3 regions of the Mesorhizobium sp. B2-5-13 genome follow, and region 1 is predicted to be linked to each of the others. Evidence: predicted binding sites of a transcription regulator. Region 1 holds the regulator's gene; each other region holds the start of a gene.

Region 1 (7,170 bases):
TCCCTGTAGGACGCAAGGCGGGTGGTGTTCAGCCCCGGGCGCAAGGTGCGCTTTTGGCTGCGCAAATCGGCCAGCAGCATGTTTTCCGCAACCGTCATGCTGGCGGCGGTGCCGCGCATCGGGTCCTGGAACACGCGCGCCAGCTTCGCGGCGCGCTTGTGCACCGGCATTGCAGTCACGTCGGCGCCGTTGATCAGGATCTGGCCGGAATCGAGGATCAGGGCGCCGGAAATGGCGTTGAGCATGCTGCTCTTGCCGGCCCCGTTGGAGCCGATGACGATGCCGAACTCTCCCGTGGCCAAGGACAGGCTGAGACCGTCCAGCGCGACCTTCTCGTCGGCCTGGCCCTTGTAGAACACTTTGCGTGCGGATCGAATCTCGAGCATCGTTCCTCCCTGACCTCGGGATGACGGCGCCGACGCCGTCATCCCAGCAGTTCCGATGTTAGTCGACGATGCAGCCGCAATCGGCCATTGAAGCCGGTATCTCGATGCCGAACGCGGCCATCGCCTTGCGCGAGATCGTTGCCATGTGGTCCTTGTAGGCCGGGCGCGACGGCGCGATCGTCTTGGGGTCCTTGCCCTTGAGGATCTCGGCGGCGATGTTGCCGGCGTTGACGCCGACCTGCGTGTAATTGACCGCGAAGCTTGCAGGCACGGTGCCGTTGCGGACCGCACTGTCATCGGAGTTGACGACCGGGATACCGGCCTGGCGGGCGGCCGCGGAGACCGCGGCGATCGCCGGCTGGATCAGGTTCGACGCCGGGCCGTAGATCACGTCGGCCTTGCCGGCGAGCGAAGCGATGCGTTGCTGGATGTCATTGACGTTGTCGATGCCGACCTCCACCACCTCGAAGCCGGCGGCCGGTGCCGCCGCCTTGATCTTTTCGACCAAGGCAACGTCATTGGCCTCACCGGGATTGTAAGGCACGCCGAAGCGCTTGGCGTTCGGCAGCAGCTTCTTGGTGAAGGCCATCACGGCAGCGACGTCCTGCAGATCGCTGGCGCCGGTCATGCCTTCGTCTCCGGCGTCCCATGACGGCACCAGCTTGGCCGCCACCGGATCGGTGACCGCGGCAAAAACGATCGGAATGCCGGAACCGGCAAGCGCTTTCTTGGCGATCTGCGAGACCGGCGTGGTGATGGTGTAGATCAGCTTGGGCTGCTCGGCCTGCAGCTTGGCGATCATCTGCGGCACCAGCGATGCATCGAAATTGGTGTGGCTCTCCGTGTAGACGACGTCCTTGCCCTCGACGAAGCCATTATCCGTCAACGCCTTCTTGAAGCCGGCTATGGCGGCGTTCAATTGCGGATGCTCGCCGAAATTGGCAATGCCGATACGGATCTGATCGGCCGCGGCACTGCCGGCGCTAATCATCAATGCGCCTGCCAGGGCCAAGCCCGACAACCAAGCGGATTTCGATTTCAACATCATTTCCTCCCAGATTTGATCAGGGCCGCTTGGAAACGCGGCTACCACGGCGATCATGGTCGGTCCGCCGGTCGGTGTCAAACATTATATATAATTGTTGCTATGACCCAATATCATATATACTTTCGCCAGACGACGGATTGATCACGATGCGCGATGAAACGAGTTCTACAAAAACGGAAGCCGCCTATCAGCTGTTGCGGCGCGACATCCTGACCACGCGCCTCATGCCGGGCGCCCCGCTCAAACTGAGTGCCCTGCGCGGCACCTATGGCGTCGGCTGGACGCCGTTGCGCGAAGCCTTGTCGCGGCTAGAGGCCGAACGCCTTGTCACCGCCATCAGCAATCGTGGTTTTACGGTCGCTCCGGTATCGCGGGCCGAACTGGAGGACCTGGCACGCGCCAGGATGGTGGTCGAGATACCCCTGTTCCTCGAATCGATGGAAAAAGGCGGCAAGGAGTGGGAGGATGCCGTTGTCACCGCCCACTACCGGCTCTCCCGTTGCAAGACCGCGGTCGACGATCCTTCGGATGCGGCCGTCGATAAATGGGACGAGAACCACGAAGCTTTCCATGCGGCGCTGCTGAGCGCGGCGACTTCCAATTGGCTCATGCGATTCCGCTCGACCATCGCCGATCAGCTGCGACGGCATCATCGTTTTCTCGGCCTGGCGCCGACATTGCGGGCCGCGGCTGGCCTGAAGGACGGTTATGAAGAGGCAATGGAGGCATTGTGCGAAGCGATTGCGATCGAACACCATACAGCGATCATGGAAGCTGCACTCGATCGTGACGTCGAGCGGGCCAAGGCGCTGATGACGGCGCATATCGGCTATACCCTGCACGTCTATGTCCATAGCGAAGACAGCGGCGCGACCAAATACGCCGCCCGCGCCGGCAGCTTGCAAGCGGGTTCCGGGTGACTTCAATGCTTGCGCGACGCCTATTGGCATGCGCTGGCCGGAGTGGGCCAAACGCCTGGGTCCATCGCCGCCCCTAAGCTACCAATCGTTGGCGTTTTGGTTTCGTTTCGTTCCGCGAATAATGGATCCATAAATTGTACAATCCACCCGCGAAGAGCCCTCCGAAAGACTGATGCCAAGGCCCATCAGTGGATAGGCCACAGGCCATTAACCAAAACGATTTCAATGCCGGCCGATCGTGGAAAGGATCGGCCTCAGTCCGCTGTCGCGGCAAAAAACTTCAGACGCGTTAACAAATTCATTAAACTTTAAACGGTTGCGGAACACAACTGGAACGGATAGTGTTTGTTCTGGGTTTGTTTTTTCGATTCTGGTCAGACCTTTCGTTCAATGCCTTGGGGGCCGCCATGCTGACACGCAAGCAACATGAACTGCTGATGTTCATCCACGAACGGCTCAAGGAAAGCGGGATACCGCCCTCCTTCGACGAAATGAAGGAAGCGCTCGATCTTGCCTCCAAATCGGGCATCCATCGCCTGATCACGGCGCTGGAGGAACGCGGCTTTATTCGCCGGCTACCCAATCGGGCGCGCGCGCTGGAAGTGCTGCGGCTGCCGGACTCGATCGCGCCGGGCCTCAATGCGGCAAAGAAGTTCTCGCCAAGCGTCATCCAGGGCAGCCTTGGCCAAGGCAGTCTCGGCCGCCAGATCAGGCCGGCGACGGCGCCTTCCCGCCTGGCCGCGGCCGGCAACGACGATGATGCAGTTTCAGCCGTGTCCATCCCGGTCATGGGTCGTATCGCCGCCGGTGTGCCGATCGATGCCATCCAGCATCAGACGCATTCGATTTCGGTGCCGCCGGACATGATCATGGGCGGCGAGCACTATGCGCTGGAAGTCAAGGGCGACTCGATGATCGAGGCCGGTATCTTCGACGGCGACACGGTCATCATCCGCAATGCCGATACAGCAAGTCCGGGCGAAATCATCGTGGCGCTGGTCGACGAGGAGGAAGCAACGCTGAAGCGGTTCCGCCGCAAGGGCGCCTCGATCGCGCTCGAAGCCGCCAATCCAGCCTACGAAACACGCATCTTCGGACCGGATCGGGTCAAGGTGCAGGGCAAGCTCGTCGGGCTGATCAGGCGCTACTGAACTGGCTTGCCATCGGGCTTGTCGGCCTTTTTATAGGGGGCCAGCCCCCTCGCCTCGCGTGAGAATTTTCGCTGCTCGTGCCAGGGCCGGTATGGTCCGACGACGGCGAATTCGATCTCAGCCGGCGTCGTGGCCGATTGGGGATCGAAGAAAACGGCGGCACTCCCCTTGCGGGCGAGCTGGCGTTTGGTGACGACGAGAACCAGCGGATTATGACAGGCGTCATAGGCGGTCGCGTCATTGACGACGATCAGGTCGGCGAAGGCGCAGGCCTTCCAGGTGTTCTTGCGATCCTCGACATAGGCGATGATCGCGCCGGAAGGGTGCCTGGCAAGGCACAGGCCTTCGCGGCAATAGAACGGCGATCCCAGCGGCAGGTCGGTGGGAGTGGCAAGATCGAATTGCCCGTCCGTCTCCTCGAACATTTCCGGTAGGACGATTGTTTCGGAGATCAGAGCGCGTTTCCAATTGTCGGCTGCGAATTCGTTCGGACGTTCCCGGTTGACGGCCAGTTCGCCATTGCCGATCGACAGAGCCACCAGCCGCGCATCTTCCGAGATCAGCACATCGGGCGCGCGCGTGTGCGACACAGTCAACAGACCGGCAAGCGCGAATGGCACCGCCGTGAGCCGGAGCCACGTCGTCGCCATCGTCGCGATGACCAACGCGACGGTGACCAGCAGCACGGATTGCTGCGAAATCAGCCCGACTCCATCGACCGGAGAGCGCTCCGATATCCACGCCGATATGGCGATCATCGCTGTCAGGCCCTTGCCCATGAGGTAGAGAGCCGGCCAATCCAACCCGAACGGCATCAGCAACGCGCTGGCGACGGCCAGGAACATCACGATCGACACGATCGGCATGACGGCCAGATTGGCGAACAGGCTGAGCGGCGACACCCGCTGGAAATGCCAGATGGCAAACAGTGCCGTCGCGCTGCCGGCGATGATGGACGTCATGGCCAATCCACCTGTCGCCAAGAGGAATTTTCGCGTCAGAAACCCGGGTAGGGATCGCTTTGGCGGCGGAGGCCTCGTCTTTCCCGCATGGTGGTCGGCCCAGCCGGCATAGGCGCCAACCAAGGCTGCGGTTGCCGCGAACGACATCTGGAAACTCGGGCCGACGACCTCGTGCGGCGAAACCAGGATAACGGCGATCGCCGAGATCGCCAGATTGCGCATGGTCAGCGCCGCGCGATCGAACAAGACGGCGATCAGCATCACCGCCAGCATGATGAAGCTGCGTTCGGCCGCGACGACGACGCCCGAAATGACGAGATAGGCGGCGATCGAAAACAGTGCGGCGGCGGCGGCGTATTTCTTCACCGGCCGGCGCGCGGAAAACCCTGGAAACAGTGCGAAGGCGCCGCGCAGCAGACCCATGATGGTGCCGGCCACCAGCGCCATATGCAGACCTGAAATCGAGATGATGTGATAGATGCCGGTGCGCCGCATCGCTTCGTTGATTTCATCGGGAATGCCGGCCCGCACGCCGACGATCAGCGCCGCCGCGATCTCGCCTTCGGCGCCGCCAATGCTGCCCCTGATGTGGTCGGCGATGGCTTCGCGGGCATTTTCGATGCCTGAAAACACGCGTGCCGGCAGCGGCATCTCACCGGCTTCGGCGGAGATGACCGTTGGATTGCCGAGAAAGAAGCCGCTGCCGCCGATGCCGGCGAAATAGCTGTCGAAGGAGAAGTCGTAGCTGTCCGGCCGCACCGGGCCGGTCGGCGGCAGCAGTTTGGCATAGCCTGTGACAAGCGAGCCGGCGGTCATTTCGGGCGGTATCTTGCGTGCCGAAAGCCGGACCCTTTCAGGCGCGTAGCGCAGTTTCGGCCGGGCGGTCGAAATCACGTCCATGGTCAGCCGGATGCGGCCGCTCTCCATCTCCTCGAGCGAGATCACGCGGCCGGTCAGTTGCGTCGAGATTTCCGAGCCCAGCATCCGGGTTCCGGCTCGCCATGTTTCGACCTTCGCCGCAAGCAGGCCAAGCACACACAAAAGCAGTGCCATGAAACACAGATGGGTTTTCGGCCAGGAGCGCGAGACGAACGCACATACCGCCGCCAGAACCACGACCGCGACAGGCTTTGCAAAATCGGGCTCGGACGCCAGCGAAAAGTAGCAGATCGCCCCAACGGCCAGGCAGACCGGCACCAGCAGGAAGGCGATGCCCCGGTCGAGTTCCAGCTCCGCCGCCTTGGCCACGCCGTGACGCAGGCGAGGAAAGGATATCGGGCCGATTTGCCGGCGCACGCGCACAATTCTGCGTGCGGCAGGAGATGGAGTTGGCGCTGGGCTATCCGCCTGCAGCAGCTGGGTTGCGGGCGCAGCCACGAGCGGCGATGGCAGCGGGATCGCAGGAGGCGTCGCAAACAGGGATCGCTCGCTGACGCCGACAATGGCGCCCTCGCCCCGATCCGAGCCCCGGCCTCGTCCAGTCATCGGGTCTGCCCCTTGCGCCCTCGACACCCTATGCTACATGAACGCGCGACGCGCGAAAGTCCGCGCACTCCGCACTCAGCTTCAGACGTTTTCCGAGAGTTCCATGCCCGACAAGGTCATCACCCGTTTTGCTCCCTCGCCGACCGGCTATCTGCATATCGGCGGCGCGCGCACGGCGCTGTTCAACTGGCTCTATGCCAAGCACACCGGCGGCACGATGCTGCTGCGCATCGAGGACACCGATCGCGAGCGTTCGACCGATGCAGCCACATCGGCCATTCTGGACGGCCTGACCTGGCTCGGCCTGTCATGGGACGGTGACGCGGTCTCCCAATTCGAGCGCGTGCCGCGCCACCGGGAGGTGGCCGAGGAGCTGGTGCGCCTGGGCAAGGCCTATTACAGCTACGAGACTTCAGCCGAGCTCGAGGCAATGCGCGAGGCAGCACGCGCCAAGGGCCTGCCACCACGCTACAACGGCCACTGGCGTGACCGCGCCCCGTCGGAGGCACCCGCCGGCGTCAAGGGTGCCATCCGCATCAAGGCACCGACCGAGGGCGAGACGGTGGTGCAGGACCGGGTCCAGGGCGAGGTGCGCTTCCCCAACAAGGATCTCGACGATTTCATCATCCTGCGTTCGGACGGCAACCCGACCTATATGCATGCCGTCGTCGTCGATGACCACGACATGGGCATCACCCATATCATCCGTGGCGACGATCACCTGACCAATGCCGCACGCCAGACCGTGATCTACAACGCCATGGGCTGGGACGTGCCGTCGATGTCGCACATCCCGCTGATCCATGGCGCCGACGGCGCCAAGCTGTCGAAACGCCATGGCGCGCTGGGCGTCGAGGCCTACCGCGCCATGGGCTATCTGCCCGAGGCGCTGCTGAACTACTTGGCGCGCCTGGGCTGGAGCCATGGCGACGACGAGATCATGTCGATCAAGGACATGATCTCCTGGTTCGATATCGGCGACGTCAACAAGGGCGCGGCGCGCTTCGACTTCGCCAAGCTCGAGGCGCTGAACGGCGTCCATATGCGCCGCATGGCCGACACCGAATTGTTCGACATTTTCATCGCCACCTTGCCCTATCTGGAGGGTGGCCCGGCGATGGCGGCGCGCCTCGACGAGAAGAACAAGGCGCAGTTGCTGGCAGCACTTCCGGGCCTGAAGGAGCGCGCCAAGACGCTGGTCGAGCTCGTCGACGGCGC
Region 2 (7,170 bases), on a different contig from region 1:
TGAGAAGATGTCTGGCAAGGAAAGCCGTATTCTGTGGGTGGAAGACCTGGCCGGGTTGATCGCTGGCGTCCAGATGAACGTCCTCGAATTCCACGTCTGGGGAAGCCTTCGCCAGCAGCCAGACCTGCCCCACCGGATCATCTTTGATATCGATCCCGACGAAGGGCTCGGATTTGGCGACGTCAAGCAGGCGGCTCTCGACATCCGAGGTGTCCTCGAGGCGCTCGGCCTGCAATCCTGGCCCCTCCTGTCCGGGGGCAAGGGCATCCACGTCGTCGTTCCGCTCGTCCCCGAGGCGGACTGGGAAGAGGTCAAGGGGTTCTGCCAGGATTTTGCCGAGCTACTCGCCCGTACCGATCCGTCGCGCTTCGTCGCCAATATGAGCAAGGCGCGGCGCAAGGGGCGCATGTTCCTCGACTATCTTCGCAACGGTCAGGGCGCGACGGCTATCTGTCCGTGGTCGACGCGCGCTCGGTCCGGTGCCGCGTGCGCCGTTCCGGTCAGCTGGGAAGAGTTGCCGAGCTTCAATAGCGCAAACGCCTTCGACATCTTCGCCGCCGCCAAACGTGCGCAGGGACCAGACGCATGGGACGGCTATTTTGATGTCGAGCAGACGCTGACCGAACATGTCCGTCGCGCCGTTCGATGAGGCTACGCACGGCGTATGCGTAGCTATCCTTCGGATGGACTGGAAGTTCGGGATTAACCTCCGATGCCTATCGGAAGAGTTCGCGCTTTCGATGCTTTTGCCGCCCCGGCAGGAAATGATCCTTCTGCCAGCTATCGTCCGGCGTCAGCAGCGCCGCCTCCCTTGCACTACCGCCGCCGGAACCCGCTACTTTCAGCGCCGTTGTCCTGAAATAGAGATGGCGGTGCAGTCGCATGAACTCATTGACCAGCACCGGCGTCACCTCGGCCGCCCATTCGCCCGAGAGCAGGAGCATGTTCTCGTCATTGTCGGTCACCGAGGCCGACGAGAAATTGGCCGATCCCGAGAAGACGCGCGGATTTGGGCCGAAGGGATCGATCATCATCATCTTGGTATGGATGTAGAAGATATTTCCCTGCCGGCGGTGACGTTCTTCGCGCAGGAACCAACGGTCGAGGGCTTCGCCTTCGAGGCCCGCCTTGATGCTCTTCTCTGCCAGCAGCGCGCCCATCGCGACGATATTGTCGCGGTCCTTCTCGATCGCCGTCATCATCGCCTTGGCCTTGTCGGTCCGCCCTGAATTCTCGGCCACCACAAAGCGCAGGATGTTGCCGTCGCCGGTGAAGGCCGCACCGATCTCTTCCGAGATTCCGAAAGCTGCCGTCAGGAACCCAGCCTTTTCGGCCTGCGCCATCTGGCCGGAGTACCAGCCCAGGATTCCCTCCGCGCGAGGGGAGAAGATCGGCCGAGCTTCGCTGGCGGCGAGAGGGTTCGGATCGGGAAACTCGCGCGTATTGAAACCGCTCAGATCCGCCGGCGACGGGTCGCTCGCCAGCGTCTCCCAGTAGCGGGCGTAGGAGCGCGCCAGGCCCTCGTCCTCGATCACGTGAGCAAGGTTCGATTGCCCGAGAAACCCTGAAGGCGTGAAATTGGTCGATCCGGTCCAGACCGCGACCGGGCGCCCGTTTTCCTCGAGCACCATGAACTTGTTGTGCGGGATGCCTGCCCACCATGTCCGAGGATAGAGCGTCAAACCCTTTCTCCCCATCGAGGGCAATGTGCTGCCCAGCCGCTTCTTGAGGTTTTCATCCAGCATCGCAATCCAGTTTCCGACACTGGTCTCGTCTTGGTAGATATCGCCATTGCTACGGCGATCGCCGGTGTTGACGCAGATCTTGACCTTCGCGCCCCGCAACGCGGCTTCCCCCAGCGCGGCAAGAAAAGGAAAATAGGTGAACTCATAGGCGGCGACCTTCAGCTCGAACCCCGGGCCGCTGGCGCGGCCGATAAAATCGAACGCCGCTTCGAGGAGGCCACGGCTCAACCATTTGACCTTTGCATTGGCCGGGTCGCGCTGTTCGTCGTCGCTGGGATAAGTGTTTGCCGAACTGCCGGGCGAAGGCCTGTCCAGGCACGGTGCCGCGGTTGAAATAGACATGGTGGCGCGCCCCCGGCGCGTTAAGCGTCGCAACGGTCATCTCGATGTCAGCGCCCGGCACCAGTTCGGCGGGCGCTCCATAGAGAGGGCGAATGACATAGTCGGCCGCCTCGCCGCCGGGCTCGGCGTTGTAGTCCGACCACTGGAAATCCTGGATCGGATGCTCGTTGGTCGGCTTGAGCGTGCCGGGCTCCGGGTTCGGACGTGTCTCCTCGAACACCTTGAAGCCATTCATCCAGGCGATGTTGCCGCTAGGCTTGCGTTTGCCCAGAGCAAATCCAAGCAGGCCTCGTCGCGCCTCTTCGGTTGCGTCCATTCCGAACAGAACAGTGTGGGTGCCCGCTATTGCGTGAACGCTGATGCCGTTCTTTTCTTTTCGCATGCTCTTCCCCCCGGAACTGCAAAAGTCGAACGGCCTATCTGGAGCCGACAAGTAAAGGTACACGAGGATTATGTCGGCTGATAGGGAACCGTCTTGGGCGTCGTGGCGGTGCGTCGGGCAGTACCGAACGTGGCTTGAATTCAGCGGCCCAGATGCTATGTTGGACAGAACAGAAAAAACGTTCAACATCGGAGCAGCGAAAATGGCAAAGACCAGCAAGCCCACGATTGCCCGCGCCGGCACGAGCGGCTCTCCGATCAAGAGTCGCAAGACAAAGCTCGGCCGCGTGGCGAAGACAGGGAGGTTCGTGCTGATCGATCCGGCTCGCCGCAAGGCCGTGCTGTCGGCCGCCGAGAAGTCCGGACTGCTCGGCGAAAAGAGCGCGCGCATCGGCGGGCGCATCAGTCCGGCTCTATTGGAACAGGCGAAGAAGCAGACAGGGATCAGCACCGATACCGATCTCATCGAATTCGCGCTCGCCAATGTGGCGCTCGAGGACGAGTTCAGCAAAGCTTTCACTAAGGTGCGTGGAACGGTCGATCCGTCTCTGAAGCTCGGCTTCTGAGGTGGCCGCCTTCGATTTCGACGCCGCCGTTCGATGGGGCCGTCTCGATCCCGGCCGCACCCTGTCGCGGCGGGACGATGCAGAGCTGCCCTTTATCGGAGATCATCCGGGCGCGGGCCACGGCCTGCTGCTCGACACCTGCGTCTATATCGATGGCTTGCAGGGCCGGGCTCCCGACGCCCTTGGCGAGCTCCTGAATGTCCGAACAGCCAACCATTCGACGGTGGCGATCCAGGAACTGATGCACACGGTCGGCGTGCTCGATCCCGCCGATCCGCGGACCAAGGGCGTCGTCAAGCAGATCGGCGTTCTGCTCGACGCCATGCCGGCACATCGCACCTTCACTCCCGATGCCGACGTGCTGGCGCGGGCCGCGCTGCTTTCGGGCATGTTGTGCCGGCTGCAGGGTTACCAGAAGGATGCGCGGCTTCGCGCCCTTCACGATTGCGTCCTGTTCTTGCAGGCCCAGAACCTCGGCTTCGCGGTACTCACGGCCAATATCGCCGATTTCGATTATCTGCTGCAGCTCGTCCCCGCCGGCCGCGTGCTCTTTTACCGTCGATCCTGAGGTCGTCGAGCCCCACATCAAGCGGTCGCGCCAAGGCTCACAGCGATAGTGAAAGCTGCGGTTTTTCTTCGTCCGATCCGCTGAGCAGCGACGACAGCGTCACGCCCAGCAGCCGGATGCCTTTCGGGGTGGGGAAGGTTGCCTCGAGCAGTCCGTCCGCGAGCTCGCGCAGCTCCTCCTCGCTGCCGATCGGAGCAGGCACGGTTCTACTGCGCGTGATGATCTGGAAGTCCGCATACTTGACCTTCAAGGTCACAGTCCGGCCGGCGAAGCCGCGCTCCTCGCAATAGTGCCAGACCTTGGCGGCCAGTGTCACCAACTTCGCCTTTGCCGGTTCCAGCTCGAACACGTCCGTGGCGAAGGTATCCTCGGCGCCAATCGACTTGCGCGGCCGGTCCGGCTGGACCCGGCGATCATCTATCCCCCGCGAGATGGCGTAGTACCAGGCGCCCGCCTTGCCGAAATGCTCCTGCAGGAAAGGCAACGTCTTGTTGAGTAGGTCGGCGCCGGTCTCGATTCCGAGGCCTTGCATCTTGGCCGCCGTCGCCGGACCGATGCCGTGGAACTTCTTGACCGGCAGCTTGGCCACGAAGTCGGATCCCATGGCCGGCGTGATGACGGCCTGGCCGTTGGGCTTGTTCAAGTCGCTCGCCATCTTCGCGAGGAACTTGCAATAGGAAATTCCCGCCGATGCGTTGAGCCCCGTCACCTCTTTGATCCGGGTCCGGATCACGGTCGCGATCTCGGTCGCGACGCCGAGTTTCTGCTTGTTCTCGGTGACGTCGAGATAGGCCTCGTCCAGCGAGAGCGGTTCGATGAGATCGGTATGCTCGGCGAAGATCTCCCGGATTTGCGCCGACACCGCCCGATAGACCTCGAATCGGGGCGTGACGAAGATCAGTTCGGGGCAGCGGCGCTTGGCCGTCACAGAGGGGAGGGCCGAGCGTACGCCGAAGGCGCGGGCCTCGTAGCTTGCGGCGGCGACGACGCCCCGGGCCGCCGAGCTGCCGACCGCGACCGGCTTGCCGCGCAGCTCGGGATTATCGCGCTGCTCCACCGAGGCATAAAAGGCGTCCATGTCGACATGAATGATCTTGCGGACCCGGGCTTGCGCCGGGTCCGCTCCAGCATCTGTCCGACATGTCGCGCTGCCTTCCATCACCCGACCGCTCACAGATATCCGCACGCAGCATCCCAGATTTTGCCTTGCGCCGACAGGGTTTGGACGATGCGCCAGCCGGGGAACGATTCTCCCCGATTGACTCTTACGCCATTGAGAACAAAAATAGAACATATCAAAACTGGGAGACGAGTGCGCGGGCATGGCCATGTCCTCGAGCAGCCTTGCATTGTCCGAACTTCGGGACCGTATCGCGCGGCTCGGGGGCGGGTCTGCACGCCGGCGCGAGGTCCTGCCCTTCGGCATCCCCGAACTCGACAAGGTGCTGCCGGGAGGAGGGCTGGCGCTCGGCGCGCTGCATGAGGTGGCGGGCGGCGCCAATGGCGCGGTCGACGGCGCCGCGGCCGCCCTGTGGGCCGCCGGAGTCGCCGCCCGGACGCGCGGGCGTGTCCTGTGGTGCGTCACGCGGCAGGATCTGTTCGCGCCATCGCTCGCCCAGGCCGGTCTGCCGCCCGGTCGGGTGATCTTTGTCGAGGCCGGCGACGAGGCCGCGGTCATGGCCTGTTTCGAGGAGGGCCTTCGGCATGGCGGCCTTGGCGCCGTGGTGGCGGAGATCGCGCGCCTGCCGATGACGAGCTCGCGCCGCCTGCAGCTCGCCGCCGAGGCCTCCGGCACGCTCGGCATCGCTATTCGCCGGTGGCGGCGCCAGACCGAAGCCACCGATTTTGGACAACCGACCGCCGCGGTGAGCCGCTGGCGCGTCTCCGCTCTTTCCTCCCGACCATTGCCGGTTCCCGGCGTCGGCCGCCCCCGCTGGCGGCTCGAATTGCTGCGCGTCAGGGCAGGGGAGAGCGCCGACTTTGAAGTGGAAGCCTGTGATGCCAAGGGTCGTCTCGCTCTATCTGCCGACCTGGCCCACCGATCGCCTGCGGCGCACGCTGGGCGTCTCGGCGCCGTCGGCTGATACGCCGATCGTCCTGTTCGGCCGGCAGGGCCGCCGCCGCGAAATCCTCGCCCTCGATGCGGCCGCCCGCAATGCGGGCCTGCGCATCGGCATGCCGGCGAGCAAGGCGCAGGTCCTCGTTCCTGGCCTCGTCAACCTCGAGCTCAATCCGGCCGAGGACGCGGCTGCGCTCGACCGCCTCGCGCTCTGGGCGCTGCGCTATGCACCGATTGTCGCGCCCGATCCGCCCGACGGGCTCATCATCGACACCAGCGGCGCCGATCACCTTCATGGTGGCGAAGAGGCAATGCTGGCGAACCTCGTCTCTCGCATGGAGGCCTCTGGCATCGCGGCCCATGCCGCGATTGCCGATGCCTCGGGCACGGCCCATGCCGCCGCGCGGTTCCTGGCGCGTCCGATCTCCATCATCCCGGCAGGACAGGCGGCGGCTGCGATGCGGGATCTGCCGATCCGGGCACTGCGCCTGCCCATTCCGATCGTCGAGGGGCTTCACGTCCTCGGCTTCGAGCGCATCGGCGACATCGAGGACACGCCGAAAGCCCCGCTGACCCATCGCTTCGGCCCCGAGCTTATGCGCCGCCTCGACCAGGCCATGGGCCGCGCTCCCGAACCCTTCGAGCCGGTCCGGTCGCCCGAACTGATCGAGGTTCGTCGCGCCTTCGGCGAGCCGATCGGCGCTGCAGAAACGATCGCGCGCTACACCGCCAAGCTGGTCGACCAGCTCTGCGCCGCTCTCGAAAAGCAGGGGCTCGGGGCGCGCCGGCTCGACCTGCTGTTTCATCGGGTCGACAACCGGATCGCAGCCATTCGCGTCGGCACAGCGGCGCCGGTGCGCGAAACCGGCCGCCTCACGCGGCTCCTCACCGACCGTATCGAGACCGTAGACCCGGGCTTCGGCATCGAGCTGATGACGCTGACCGCAACACTGGCCGAGCCATTGCGGGACCGGCAGACGATCTCAACGCTGGTCGAGCCGGAGGAGCCGGACATTTCCGATCTCATCGACGTCATCGCCAATCGCCTCGGGGCGAACCGGCTCTATCGCTTCGCCCCGGTCGAAAGCGATGTGCCGGAGCGGTCGGTCAAGCGCGTGGCGCCGAGCGCGCCCGATGACGGCGCGAACTGGCCCGGCGAGTGGCCGCGGCCGTCGCGCCTGCTCTCGCCGCCCGAGCCGATCGAGACCATGGCGCTGCTGCCCGACAACCCCCCGGTCTGGTTCACCTGGCGTGGGGTTCGTCGCCGCGTCGCCCGCGCCGACGGTCCCGAACGCATCTTTGGCGAATGGTGGTTGCGCCAGGCCGAGACGACATCGCTGCGAGATTACTTCCGCGTGGAGGACGAAGGCGGAGAACGCTTTTGGCTCTTCCGCGCCGGCGACGGCGAGGATCCGGCCCCCGGCTCGCACAGATGGTTCCTGCATGGAATCTTCGCATGAGCGGGCCGCGCTATGCCGAGCTGCAGATGACGTCGCACTTCTCGTTTCT
Region 3 (7,170 bases), on a different contig from region 1:
GCAAACCGAGATTGCCGGCTCCACCGTCAACACCGCTTTTCTTGCCGCTCTTGCGGCCGATCCGGATTTTGCAGCAGGCGACGTCGATACCGGCCTGATCGGCCGACACCAGGAAGCGCTGACGGCGGTCGCGCCGCCGACCGGCGAAATCATCTCGGCTGCCGTCCTGGCGGCCTCGGGTGCCGGAGCATTGCCGTCGTCGGACGACCCGTGGTCGTCGCTTGCCGGCTATGCGCATTTCCACGGCGTGGTGCGGCGCATGCGGCTGAAGTTCGGCGACGAGCAAATTCAGGCAAAGGTTTCAATGCGGCCGGACGGACGCTTTCGGGTGGCGCTCGATGCGCCTTACGATAGCACCAATTCGCATGATCTTCGCGCCGTTCCCCGCCTCGCCCGCTGGCCCGCCCACATCACGGTGTTCGAAGGCGCTGCCGGATATGCTTTCACCGTGCCGGATCCCCTGGCCAGGAGCGATGAAGCAGCTGCCGCCTCCGGCAGCCTGCGCGCGCCGATGCCGGGTCTCGTCAAGCTTGTGCGCGTGGCGAAAGGCGACGCTGTGATCAAGGGGCAAATTCTGCTGATCCTCGAAGCGATGAAGATGGAGCACACCATCGCCGCCCCGCATGATGGCGTGATCGCCGAGATCGCCGGGGAAGGGGCGCAGGTCACTGACGGGACGGTGCTGGTGCGGTTCGTCGAGGAACAGAGCGCGTCGAACTCAGCCACCAGTTGATAGCAGGAGCGCATCGCGGGCCGCAAACAGAAATGGCCGGGACGAACCCGGCCATTTCCTGGGCTATCAGAGCGGTTACTGCGCGATCGGCGCGTACTTGCCGTCGTGCCACTGGTTGATGTCGTAGCTGGCATTCTTGAGGTCGCCCTTCTCGTCGAAGGTGACGTCGCCGACAACGGTGCTGATCGGCGTGCCGTTCTTCAACGCTTCGGCAACCTTGGCCGGATCGTCGCCGCCGGCACGCTTGATGCCTTCGGCGAAAGCCTGGACCACGGCGTAGGAGAACAGCGTGAAGCCTTCCGGCACGAAGCCGCCCGCCTTGATCTTCTCGACGGCCGCCTTGGCTTCCGGCTTTGCCTGCGGATCCGACGGGAACACGAACATGGTGCCCTCGCCGGCCGGGCCGGCAACCTGCCAGAACTCCGGCGAGGCGATCGAATCCGGCATGATCAGCTGGAACTTTAGGTTTTGCTCCGCCGACTGACGCAGGATCAGCCCGGCCTCAGGATGGTAGCCGCCGAAATAAACGACATCGGCCTTGAGATCCTTCAGCTTGGTGACAAGCGCCGAATAGTCCTTCTCGCCGGGGTTGATGGCGTCATAGTAGACTTCCTTGAGGCCACCAGTATTCATGGTTGCCCTGACAGCGTCAGCCACGCCCTGACCGTAGGCGCTCTTGTCGTGCAGGATGACGACTTTCTTTCCGGCATACTTCTTGGCGATCCAAGGGCCGATGAAGGCCCCCTGCGCGTCGTCACGCGTATAAAGACGCATGATCGTCGGCCAGCCGGCCTTTGCCGCAGCATCGGTCAGCACCGGGTTCGAGGACGCCGGGCTCATCATCAGCGCACCGGCTTCTGCGTAGACCGCCGAGGCCGGGATGCTCGAACCGGAGCAGGCATGACCGTCGATGAACTTGACGCCGTTGGCAACGATGCGGTTGGCGACCGACACGGCCTGCTTTGGATCGCACTGGTCGTCCTCGATGTCGAGCTTGATCATCGAGCCGTTGACGCCGCCCGCGGCGTTGATGGCATCGGCGGCGGCCTGTGCGCCCTGCTTGAACTGATCGCCGATGGTCGCGAGTTGTCCGGTCATCGGGCCGACCACCGAGACGGTGATGTCGTCGGCGAATGCGACCGGCGCACTCATCATCAGGCCGAAAATGGCCGCGCTCAAAATACTCATTTTTTTCATGACAATAGAACTCCTCCACTCACGCGCGGCCGCTCCGGCCGCGCTTCTTCCAGAGAGGCGGGACAATTTCATCCTTCATCGGACCTGTCTAGGCGCATTGGCGCCACTCGATTGGGCCTGCCAGGCCTCATTCAAGCAAAAAAGCCACGCCAGCCTTGTTCCGGCTGGTCGTGGCTTTTTTGCCTGTCAGGCCGTTTCCCCGGCGCCCCCGCGCTGTGAACCCAACCCACCTACCCTGTCTTCCTGTTGGCCATGATCTTGCCGAGGCCCCGATTCCACTTTCGGGATCATGGTTCGTCGGGCGGCTTGGACCTGTCGGCCTGCCGCATCCTTTTTGTTGTTGGCCTGTGGCCTGGCTGTCTGCGCAGCCTATCCCTGTTGGCCCGACCGTCTTTTCAGCGGTCTTGGCCGGAGCGTTCCCGTCTGGCGGAACTCAGTGCATGGTCATCCATTCGCGGGCTTCGCGCAGCGCCTTGGCGATCTCGACCTTCGACATGGCCGCCGAGAGTTCCGAGCGCAGCTCGGCGGCGCGGACCGAACCCTTGATGGCGGCGATGTTGAACCATTTGTGGGCGGCAACGACGTCGGTCTCGCAATCGCGGCCGGTCGCATACATCATGCCCAGTTCGAAAAGAATGTCGGCCTGGGCAGTTGCCCCCATGGCGCCGAAGCCTGCTTCAAGCATTTCAAAACGTGCCATTTTAGTCCCCTGTCTGGCTCCCGAGAGCTGCCTCCGTTTGTCTTGTCCGGGCCGCTCTTTCGATGCTTTCGAGAATGCCGCGCAGGCTTGAATCCGTCGTTAAATGGCGTGCTTAATTTGAGGAAAACAAAGCTAAAACAAGAGGTAAACACAGAAATTCGTTAACGATACGGGGCCAGCAATTCGGCTGGTTTTCGCCAAATTTGACGAAAATTTTCACGGCCGCAATCAACACTCCGCTAACCACGGGAAACAAACGCGACGAGCCGATCGTTTTCATTTCCGCGCCGACAGAGCGAATTTAGGCGCTTTCAAAATGCCAAAGTCTTCCGTAGCGGCACCGCTTTTGTTTTGACGGAAGCTGGATTAGCTTACGTTTGCGTAAGCGGCAGACCGGCGAGGCGGAGCATCCGGCCGGCTATCCAGAGGGAGGAAGACATGTTTCGAAAAGTGAGCCTGGCCCTGGCGGCCACTTTAATCCTGAGCGGCGCGGCGTGGGCCGATCCGATAGAGGGCAACTGGAAAACGCAGGCAGGCGACACGGCGGCCATTTCAGGCGGCGGTTCATTTTCCATCACGCTCAAGTCCGGCAAATATGCCGGCAAGACCATCGGCTCGCTCAAGGCGGCCGGCGACAACAAATATACCGGCAACATCACCGACCCGGCAAACGACAAGACCTATTCGGGCAAGGCGACATTATCGGGCGCCTCGCTCAAGATGAGCGGCTGCGTGCTCGGCGGACTGATCTGCAAGAGCCAGACTTGGCACAAGCTCTGATCGACCATTTCCCAGTGATCTCAAAACGGGGCCCGGCGGGCCCCGTTTTCGTTTTACTGATGCGCTGACTGTCGCACCCGATCGCCGTCCGGGGCCGGCGGCGACCCAGCCAACGTCGCGTCAATCAATTTGAACCGCAGATGAACGCCGGCATCAGAGCCGGTTCAGCGGCGTCAGGGCATTCTCATGCGTGTTGAAGGAGACACAGACCCAATGCTTGCTCGCCGCTTCACCATCGTCTGCCTGCTGATGAGCCTGTTTGGAATGTTCTTCGCCATTCTCGTCGCCGAAGCGGGCCGTTCCCCCCGCTCCTGGGACGAAGCCTCCAGGCTCTGCCATCTCGCCTGCCCGACCAACCTTCGCCACTGAAACCAAATAGCCCGGACCTCGAAAAGAAAAGCGCAGACATCATGAACCGCATCGCCGCCAACACTCTCAAGACACTCCGGCTCCTGCCGCGGGCGGCGCTTATCCTGATGGTTCTGGCCGCCCCGGTCCTGGCGGTACCGATGATGCGCGCCGATGCCGGCTCGACGATCGAGGCGCCGGCGCTCAGAAAGTCTGGCGTCGGGTTCGTTCTGCTGGTCAGCCTGCAGCGGGGTTGAAGAAAAAAGGGGCGCTTTGGGCGCCTTCGGCGGCGACACCCCTCCCAACCGGCCGCCCAAGTCTCTATATTGGGCCATGGAAAAGCGAATCTATCCCCAAGCCATCGAATCTGTCGTCATGCCCGAGCCTTTTGGCCGGCAGAGCTTCGACAACGCCGAAAAGGCCGTTGCCGCGCTGCAGGTGCTCTACGACCGCAACACCAAGTTCCTGCGCGATTCCTTCGCGGCCCTTGCCGCCGGCGGCGACAGCAGCAAGCGCTACCGGGCCTTCTACCCCGAGATTGGCGTCACCACGAGTTCGTTCACCCAGGTCGACTCTCGCCAGGCCTATGGCCACATGCCGACGCCCGGTCATTTCGCCACCACGGTTACCCAGCCGGACCTGTTCGAGACCTACCTCATCGAGCAGCTTCGGCTGATCATGCGCAATCACGGCGTGTCGGTGACCGTCTCGGAATCGACCACGCCGATCCCGCTGCATTTCGCTTTCCTGGAAGGCACCTATGTCGACGGCGCTGATGCCGAACGTATCAAGCGGCCGATCCGCGACCTGTTCGACGTGCCGGATCTCGACGGCACCGACGATCAGATCGCCAACGGTACGTTCGAGGTCGCCTTCGGCGAGCCCCGGCCACTGGCGCCGTTCACGGCGCAGCGCATCGACTATTCACTGCACCGCATGACGCACTACACTGCAACCAGCCCGCAGCATTTCCAGAATTTCGTGCTGTTCACCAACTATCAGTTCTATATCGACGAGTTCGTCGCCCGCGCCCGCGACCTGATGGAAAACGGTGGTGAAGGCTACACGGAATTTGTCGAACCTGGCAACGTTATCACCCGGTCCGGGCAGAGCGCTCCCAGTGAAGGCGTAGCGCCACAGCGCCTGCCGCAGATGCCGGCCTACCATCTGAAGAAGCCGAACCATGGTGGCATCACCATGGTCAATATCGGCGTGGGTCCTTCCAACGCCAAGACCATTACCGACCATATCGCCGTGCTTCGGCCACATGCCTGGGTGATGCTTGGTCACTGCGCCGGGCTGCGCAACACCCAGGCGCTGGGCGATTATGTGCTCGCGCATGCCTATGTGCGCGAAGACCACGTGCTGGACGACGATCTGCCGGTGTGGGTGCCGATCCCGCCGTTGGCCGAGATCCAGGTTGCGCTACAGGAAGCAGTAGCCGAGGTCACCGGCCTGTCGGGCTATGATCTGAAGCGCATCATGCGCACGGGCACCGTCGCCACCATCGACAACCGAAACTGGGAACTGCGCGACCAGCGCGGACCGGTGCAGCGCCTGTCGCAGTCGCGCGCTATCGCCCTCGATATGGAATCGGCGACGATCGCCGCCAATGGCTTCCGCTTCCGCGTCCCCTACGGCACGCTGCTGTGCGTTTCCGACAAGCCGCTGCATGGCGAGTTGAAATTGCCTGGCATGGCGACAGAGTTCTACAAACGCCAGGTGGCGCAACACCTGACCATCGGCATCAGGGCGATGGAAAAGCTGGCCGAGATGCCGATGGAGCGGCTGCATTCGCGCAAGCTCCGGAGCTTTTCAGAGACAGCATTCCAGTAGGCGGTCGCTTGAAGGCTCGGCGAGGCAATTCGTCGTCTTGCTCGGCCGCAATTTGGCCGATAAGCAAATCGAACTGATCGACAGGCGGCATTCAGCGGACACGACCTCGCAGACAAGACCTCAATGACAACAGGCGCGCGCTTGAACATGATGGCTGGGCTGGCATTCCTGGCGATGACGGCATTGTCGGCCGCTTTGTTGGCCGGGTTTTTCGGCGCGTTGCACCCCGCTTTCGATTCCTTCTCGCATTTTCGCATTCACCTCAGCGTGCTGATGGCGCTTTTGGCGCTGCCGCTGCTTGCAAGTTCCTACCGGCTGCAGGCGGCCGCGGCACTGCTCTTCGCGGTCGCCTGCCTGGTCACGACAGCAAGCGCATTGCCAAGGCTGTGGCCGCAGCCGGCGGTTGCCAAGCCCGCCGACCAGATCGTCTACAGCCTGCTGCAGATGAACCTTCGCTTCAACAATCCAACGCCGAAGAAAGTGCTCTCACTGATCGGCCGCACCAATCCGGACGTGATCACGCTCGACGAGGTGTCGGCGATGTGGACGACCGAGCTTGGCTACATCGCCAGCGCCTATCCCTACCGGATCCTCTGCCCTTACCCGAACCGCATGTTCGGCGTGGCGCTGCTGTCGCGCCGGCCGTTTGTCGCCGACACCGCGCCGCGTTGCGAGCCGCGCGGCGCGATGGCGACCGCCACCATCGACTTTGGCGGGAGCGATGTCGATGTCGCCGCGATCCATTTGACCTGGCCCTGGCCGAAGGAGCAATACTGGCAGATCGGCGAACTGGCGCAGCCACTGGCCGCGCTCGGCGAGACAGCGATCCTGGCCGGGGATTGCAACGCCGTGCCTTGGAGTGCCGCGGTGCGGCGGGTCGCGGCTCTCGGCGGGCTGACACTCATGCCTTCAGCCGGCCCGACCTGGATTCACCGGACACTGCCCGATTTCCTGCGCCGCTATGCAGGCCTGCCGATCGACCAGGTGTTCAGCAAGGGCGGGCTGACCATCCTGTCTTCGACGCGGCTGGAGGATACCGGCTCCGACCATCTGCCGGTGCTGGTCGAGTTCTCCGTCCGCACGGGCGACAAGCAACCGCATGACGAGCACGAGAGCGCGCTCGCGGCACACGATCTCCAAGGTAAGCCGCGCGGCTGATGCTTCGCCGTCCCAAGACGGGGCACCATCGCGAATGGGCAAGCGCGGTTCAGTGTCTGTTAGAATCACCGAACCGCTCTAACTCTTTATTTCGACATTTCGACGCACTTCCCAAGGGAAAGCGCTGCGCGCTTTGCCCGGGAAAACCGCCACGCACTTTGCTCTAGACGCCAACGCCGCCTTCAAGGTCTGGTCAGCGCGTCGACCAGGTGCTCGACATGGCCGCCATCACGATGCTCGCGCGCATCGAACGCATTCTGCCTGGCTTCGTATTCGGCATAGATGGCGTTGATCCGCCGCCTCGCTTCGACGTGCGTGCCCGCACAGAACCAGTTGTCGGGACGCTTCAGCCCGACAAGCGCGGTTTCGGTGGCCCGCATCATCCGCGCCGCAATGCGGCCGTGCGTATGCTCATGCT

Evidence for each region. The regulator LexA, encoded in region 1, represses DNA repair genes until DNA is damaged. The targets are predictions, from matches to a motif close to TGTTCNNNNTGTGTTCNG.
Region 2: a site for LexA is predicted at 4,878-4,895, ahead of dinB (DNA polymerase IV). Genes of this name have one in related genera too.
Region 3: a site for LexA is predicted at 2,753-2,770, ahead of FJ434_RS10610 (sel1 repeat family protein). Genes of this name have one in related genera too.

Annotation. Positions count from the first base shown of each region.
Region 1 covers NZ_VFUI01000001.1:133,268-140,437, forward strand. Annotated here, with positions in the region: gene FJ434_RS00710 (ABC transporter ATP-binding protein) at 1-386, opposite strand, end outside; gene FJ434_RS00715 (ABC transporter substrate-binding protein) at 445-1,431, opposite strand; gene FJ434_RS00720 (GntR family transcriptional regulator) at 1,581-2,354, shown strand; gene lexA (transcriptional repressor LexA) at 2,762-3,505, shown strand; gene FJ434_RS00730 (ComEC/Rec2 family competence protein) at 3,499-5,952, opposite strand; gene gltX (glutamate--tRNA ligase) at 6,056-7,170, shown strand, end outside.
Region 2 covers NZ_VFUI01000013.1:10,141-17,310, forward strand. Annotated here, with positions in the region: gene ligD (DNA ligase D) at 1-649, shown strand, start outside; gene FJ434_RS20490 (phospholipase D-like domain-containing protein) at 717-1,973, opposite strand; gene FJ434_RS29885 (hypothetical protein) at 1,888-2,469, opposite strand; gene FJ434_RS30310 (hypothetical protein) at 2,672-3,034, shown strand; gene FJ434_RS20500 (DNA-binding protein) at 3,036-3,602, shown strand; gene dinB (DNA polymerase IV) at 3,640-4,761, opposite strand; gene FJ434_RS20510 (ImuA family protein) at 4,925-5,686, shown strand; gene FJ434_RS20515 (DNA polymerase Y family protein) at 5,601-7,121, shown strand; gene FJ434_RS20520 (error-prone DNA polymerase) at 7,118-7,170, shown strand, end outside.
Region 3 covers NZ_VFUI01000005.1:59,542-66,711, forward strand. Annotated here, with positions in the region: gene FJ434_RS10600 (acetyl/propionyl/methylcrotonyl-CoA carboxylase subunit alpha) at 1-733, shown strand, start outside; gene FJ434_RS10605 (branched-chain amino acid ABC transporter substrate-binding protein) at 809-1,930, opposite strand; gene FJ434_RS10610 (sel1 repeat family protein) at 2,364-2,630, opposite strand; gene FJ434_RS10615 (DUF2147 domain-containing protein) at 3,069-3,410, shown strand; gene FJ434_RS29720 (hypothetical protein) at 3,624-3,779, shown strand; gene FJ434_RS10620 (hypothetical protein) at 3,821-4,015, shown strand; gene FJ434_RS10625 (AMP nucleosidase) at 4,134-5,594, shown strand; gene FJ434_RS10630 (endonuclease/exonuclease/phosphatase family protein) at 5,742-6,752, shown strand; gene FJ434_RS10635 (DUF922 domain-containing protein) at 6,935-7,170, opposite strand, start outside.